One region of the Pseudoalteromonas sp. OANN1 genome, then DNA from elsewhere that is predicted to be linked to it. Evidence: riboswitches for the same ligand, from Rfam matches in the RefSeq annotation. Region 1 holds a riboswitch; the other holds the start of a gene.
What was found. Region 1 has a riboswitch for cobalamin ahead of NH462_RS13170 (TonB-dependent receptor). Riboswitches for the same ligand answer to the same signal wherever they lie in the genome.
Positions count from the first base shown of each region.

Region 2: another riboswitch for cobalamin. It lies ahead of NH462_RS09215 (ABC transporter ATP-binding protein); the one in region 1 lies ahead of NH462_RS13170 (TonB-dependent receptor).

Region 1 covers NZ_JAMXSE010000015.1:889-4,103, forward strand. The annotation lists gene NH462_RS13155 (2-dehydropantoate 2-reductase) at 1-168, opposite strand, end outside; gene NH462_RS13160 (VanZ family protein) at 161-511, opposite strand; gene NH462_RS13165 (YajQ family cyclic di-GMP-binding protein) at 664-1,146, shown strand; cobalamin riboswitch at 1,501-1,747, shown strand; gene NH462_RS13170 (TonB-dependent receptor) at 1,782-3,215, shown strand, end outside.
Region 2 covers NZ_JAMXSE010000008.1:98,397-101,611, reverse strand. The annotation lists gene NH462_RS09220 (iron ABC transporter permease) at 1-895, opposite strand, end outside; gene NH462_RS09215 (ABC transporter ATP-binding protein) at 892-1,689, opposite strand; cobalamin riboswitch at 1,759-1,914, opposite strand; gene NH462_RS09210 (histidine phosphatase family protein) at 1,905-2,504, opposite strand; gene nqrM ((Na+)-NQR maturation NqrM) at 2,585-2,797, opposite strand; gene NH462_RS09200 (FAD:protein FMN transferase) at 2,898-3,215, opposite strand, start outside.

The sequences.
Region 1 (3,215 bases):
AAGCGTTTTTGTGCAGCATGGGATGGTTTGTTGAATACTTGCTGTTTGATAGAGATAAGTCGCTGCGCGTTTATTTCGAGTGATCAGCGTAATTTGATGAGATTGACTAAGGTGCTGGGCGAGCAGTAATCCTATCGCCCCTTCACCTAAAATATGTATGTTAGCCATGTTTTCTGTTGCGCCAACTTGCCCAAATATAAAATAGAACAAAATAACTGACCGCACCGGCTAAGTCAGCTAAAAAATCAGCGGTAGATGCTTGGCGGTACGGCAGTGTATGTTGCATCCACTCAATTCCTGCACCATATAAGGACAGTAGCACTATGTGTGTCCATACCTTTACTTTAAAAGCATGGTGAGAGATAAACGCAAGCACAAAAAATACACCAAAATGCGCCACTTTATCGATATTTGGGAACAGCTTTGGAGACAAGCTAATTTCCTTTGCGAATAGCACCGTACATATAATTAATGAGATAATCAAAAGAGCTTTATAAACGCGCCGTGTCACAATACATCCTACTTCTGTATGACTAAGCGAGCAGTATACCATCGAAAACTGTCCATTGGGTGAACATCCTAATACGCTGTTTAAAAACTTAAAGTAACTCAAATTAGGCATAAACTGCTATAATCGAGCCAAAATGACTTTAGGAGAGAAGCATGCCTTCATTTGATATTGTATCTGAAATTGATATGACAGAAGCAAAAAATACCGTAGACAACGCGGTTCGCGAGCTTGATACGCGTTTTGATTTTCGTGGCGTTGATGCGTCAATCGAGCTAAGCGGTGAAATGATTAACCTCAAAGCGGAAGCAGAACAACAAGTTATGCAATTGTTCGATATGCTAGTGGGTAAAGCGGCTAAGCGTGGCCTTGATGTGGCAAGCTTCGAGTTAAAAGACATTGAGCGCTCTGGCAAATACGTATCGCGTAAGGTGGCGTTAAAGCAAGGCATCGACAAAGAGATGGCGAAAAAACTGGTTAAGCTTATTAAAGACTCAAAAGTTAAAGTTCAAGCGTCAATTCAAGGTGATACGGTGCGTGTAACGGGTAAAAAGCGTGATGATTTGCAAGAAACGATGCAACTGGTTCGTACCGGTGAGCTTGGCCAACCATTTCAATTCAAAAACTTCCGCGACTAGGGCCTGTTGACCTTTCAAGTTTGTTTTTGCAGCAGTTTGATTGGTATTTATGCAAGGCAGAGCCTGCGTAGCATAGTTATTCTATGTAAGTTAGGCGATAACACAGTAGAAATGCCAATCAAGCGCTGCCCTTTGGGTTCCCCTGAGTGCGCTTTGTTCATTGTTGCTCAACTTTTGCCTAGATTACTAGGCGACAAGTCGAGCGTCGCGATCAAAACACACTCAGGAGAACAAAAATCAAACAGCAAAGGTCAACAGGCCCTAGTTACGCTTTCCTTCATTCCAAAAGTGCATAGATTGCACTTTTGGATTTCTAGACGTCCATTGACAATCATTCCGAAACCCAAGACAATAGCCTCGCATTTTCAAGGTGCTGTACACAACCTAGTGTGGTTGCTAAGTGTATAGATAATCGGGAAACTGGTGCGAACACAAGGGAACATCTAATTGCGTTAATCAATAATAAATTGAGTAAGACAGTTTATTACACGTGATTAGCTTGGATCGGTTCTATGCCAGCGCTGCCCCCGCAACGGTAGAGTGAACTGCCAATCTGCAGATTTACTGAGCCCGGAGACCGGCCTTGAAACAGTCACTTTGTGTTCTTGTACGGTGGGTACAAGTTAGGGGAAACCATGTTAAATAAAACTGCTCTAAGCGCGGCGATAGCGACGGCGCTCTCTTTTTCAGCATTTGCGGATCAAAATGTTGAACATATCACTGTTACTGCCAATAAACTTGAACAATCTCTAGAAAGCGCATTGTCTGCCATTACGGTTATAGGTCGTGCTGATATTGAAAAAAGCAATGTTCAAGATGTCGTATCGCTACTCGATAATATCGCTGGTATTCAAGCGGTTAGAAACGGTGGCTTTGGCCAAAGCGTGAGTTTATTTCTACGCGGTAATGATGCTAAGCATACGCTAGTGTTAATCGATGGGGTTCGAGTGACGGATGCAAACTCCGGTGACAATTCACTCACTAATTTACCACTTAATAGCATCGAAAGAATTGAGATTATTCGTGGTGCCAAAGCTGCGATTTATGGTTCAGATGCCATTGCTGGCGTGATTAATATTATTAGTCGCGAAGGGAATAACAATACAATCGCGCTTACGACTGGGAGTAACAATTACTCCAAGACCGAAGCAACGGTAAATTACAAAAAAGACAAGTTTAGTATTGCAGCTAATGCGGGTTACACTCATACCGATGGCTATGATGTGATTGAGAAAGACCCTGAAGCTGCAATCACAAAAAACCATGACCGTGATGGATATTATAACGGTAATGCCGGTTTAAATGTGCAGTATGGTGATGAAGAAAGTGGCATTTTTAGCTTACGTTCACAGTACAGTGAAGGTGAGGGGGAGTATGACTCTTTTGGTAGTGATGCTTACCGTTTCCATAACTACACCAATAAGTTGGCGTGGAAAAGACGTACTGACAAGTTTAGTCAAAGTGCGTCATACAGCTTAGGTAAGGAACAAAACGTTCAAATCGGCAATAGTGCTGACGATAACGCTTATGTCACCAAACGCAGCCAATTTGAATATCAGTCGCAATATAGTTTAACTGAAGCTTTGATTTTCACTGGTAACTTTACCTTTCTAAATGAAGATGTTGGTGATTCTACCGCCTCTTTTTCAGAGCCTGAGCGTGACAACTTATCTTTAGCATTAGGTGGGTTTTACAACGATGAAAATTGGCTGGCAGAGGTTGTACTGAGAACGGATGATTATGATTTTCATGGTCGCGCAAACACCTACACGGTTGCTGTAGGCAAGCAACTCATGGATGGCCTGAGTGTTAAGTTGAATCATGGTACTGCCTTTAGAGCACCTTCTTTATCACAGGCGTTTGTGATTGATAGTCCTTACTATCTGCCTAACCCAAATATTAAGCCGGAAGAAGCCACTAATAACGAAATTATTGTCACATGGAGCGGCAAGAACTTTCGTGTGGAAGCTGCGGTATACGATAACCGTATTACCGATAAAATCGTTTATCAGCAAAATGATAAATGGAAATACATCCCTTACAATGTTCAGCGCGCTGACTTTGAAGGT
Region 2 (3,215 bases), on a different contig from region 1:
ACAATACATCCACCCATAGCATCAAAAGCGAACCGCAAAGCGCGGTGGCCACAAGCCCAATGACCTTTGCTTGCGAGATAAAAAAGCGTACGATATGCGGGATCATCAAGCCTACAAATCCGACTCCACCGCACGCAGCCACAAGTACTGCGGTGAGTAAGGAGCTCAATAACAACATACCTATTCGCACTCGTCCTACATTCACGCCAAGCGTGGTGGCGCTCTCATCTCCGAGTAACAAGGCGTTGAGCGGCCGACGCATCACTAAAAGCGTGATAAAACTCAGCAACACGACCAAACATGGAAGCCATAGCCATTGCCAGCTCGCCCTTGCAAACGAGCCTAGATTCCAAAACAAGATTGCACTGATGGCTTGAGGGTCACTCCAATAGAGCAACAAGCTAGTAAAGGCACTGAACAGAAAAGAAAGTGCGACGCCCGCCAAGAGCATAGTTTCCACCTGCTGTAGTGCATTGCGTTTTGCCACAAATAAAAGCAGCAAGATAGACAGCAAACTTCCGACAAATGCAGCCCCAGACATCATTAGGCTAGACTGTGCACCAAATAGCGCAATAAGCACCACCACACCGAATGAAGCACCTGAAGAAATACCAAATAAATAAGGATCAGCTAGCGGGTTACGCGTCACGGTTTGTAAAATAAGACCCGCTATCGCCAGTCCTGCTCCCGCGCTCATCGCCAGTAACGTCCGTGGCAGACGAAGCTCAACTACCACCCGTTGTTGAAGTACGTTGGGATCGAAATTAATAATCGCTCGTATAACCGTATGCCAAGATAAATCAATCGCACCGATCTTAAGTGCCATCAGCATGCTAAAACAGCACAAGCTCAATAGCAGTATCGATATCAACGCGATCCGCTTTGCGGCAATCATAATTGATACCCGTAATGAAAGCGTATATGTGGGATCTCACTGTTATTTGGCGGATGGCGGACAGTAGAAACCTCTGCACATACCCCAAAAACTTGGCTTAATAGGCTTTCGGTAATGACTTCAAGTGGCGACCCATCTGCAACAAGCTCACCGTTATTTAATACTAATAAGCGGTCGCACAAGGCGCTAGCCAAATTTAAGTCGTGAAAAGACGCAATGATAGTAACACCAAGCTGTTTGGCCAGCTCCATAATTTGGATTTGATATTTAATGTCCAAATGGCTGGTGGGCTCATCCATTATCAATACTTGAGGCGCTTGCACCATGGCACGTGCGATCATTGCCCTTTGCTTCTCCCCACCAGACAAGGAGCTAAAACATTGCTCTAATTTATGGCTCAATCCAACCTGCTCAATGGCATGTAAGATTGCCTGTTTTTCAGCAGCCGTCGTTGTCGCGAGCAGTGATTTGTTCGGTGTTAGCCCCATCAATACCATATCAAATAATGGCAGAGTAAACTCAGCGGGGATCTCTTGTAGCACCACAGCAACATGTCTCGCGTAGGCCTTACGGCCATAACTAGCTAGCGGCTTACCATTGAAAAGTAGCGACCCAGAACTTGGCGCTGTGTATTGATATAAAGTGCGCAGCAAAGTCGACTTTCCAGCACCATTCGGTCCGAGCAAACCAATAAATTCACCCGAATTAATAGCAAAGCTGAGTGCCTTTAAGATGGCTTTACCACCAAGCTGTACGCTAAGTTTATCGACTTGAAATTGTGGAGTGACTGCCATAGCACCTCTGATTGGGCACGGCAAAGTAGTAGCTTATAGAGAAGCGACAACTTTGACTTAAGTCTGCCCGCTTAAGTATATAGATAGGCCTTGGTATCTGACTTATGCAAGAGACAAGGCTCATACACTTACAGTTGCGGGGACAGTTGAGGACTCACACCTCATTCCCAATATCTGCCTATCACGAAATTTGCAATATTATGAAGTCTAGACGTCTAAAATACAACTTTTGGCCAAGCAGTTTGGCAGCTGTCGTAAAACACCTCAACTTTTACTATACCCGCATAAGGAATATCTATCTTCGATTGGTATGCAGTAAGCTCAGGCGATAGGTCAAGAATAAGTGCTACAAGCGCTTTTATTACTCCAGCATGTGCTACCACGGCGGTACACTCTTCACTTGGCGACGCCAAAATGCTGTGCCACCATGTGGCAACCCGATGATGAAAATCATACATAGACTCGCCCTCAGGAGGCGTGTGCAGCCAAGGGTTGTGCCAAAAATCGCCAATACTTGGAGATTGGGTTTCTCGCCAAAGCGTATCATATGGTTGTCCATCCCATAACCCAAAATCAAATTCGGCGAGATTTGGCTCCACGTCAACGGGGAGTTGATACTGCTTTGCAAAGGCTGTGGCTGTATTCAGGCAGCGCTTCCTTGGAGAGCTAATAATACGCCGCAGGCCACTTAGACTCGTTAACGATTGCAGCAATTGCTGAGCGCCTATGGTACTGAGTTCGGGATCTGTCACTCCAAGTAAATGGCCTGATAGGGTCGTTTCACCATGACGAACAAAATATAGCTGCCGCTGCATTTTTACTTAACCTAAGGTTTGTTACCCAAAAAGCAAAAACGCAAGCTAAGCTTGCGTTTTCAATTAATATTATTCTACGGTTACAGGATCTGGTTTTCTTTCCACATCTCTTCTTTTGCTAACCGCTTTTTGCGTTTATCGCATGGATCGTCGCAATCACAAATTTTGTCAATGCCCATTGAGCCCAAACCACCACAGCTACTTGCCATGGATTTCTTTTGTACGATAACGCCTACTGCCATCGCAACAGCGATAAGCATAAGTAAACCGAAAGTAAGGAGGAATAAAGACATTATCTAGCCCCTTTTATTGCTACATTGAATTGAGTGACGACGCGCAAATTATACGCTTTCATGACGTCACTCACAATTAAATTATGGGGTGTTGTAGAGCTTAATTCAAGTACGGCTGAAATGCTTCACTCGCGTAACTCTTGATCCCTTCAGGACTTTTATACATCAAATACACGGGGAGTTGATGCTCAGTGGCATACGCCTTTGCACGCTCCGTGCCCATCACAGTCAATGCTGTTGCTAAGCCATCAGCCGTCATCGCAGATGGATGCAGTACCGTTACTGATACTAGCTCATGTTTAACCGGGCGACCTGTTGTTGGGTCAATAAGGTGTGTAAAGGTTTCACCATCCATTTCATAGAAAATACGGTAGTCACCTGAGGTCGCAATGCCATTTTTGCCAGGCTCTATCACACG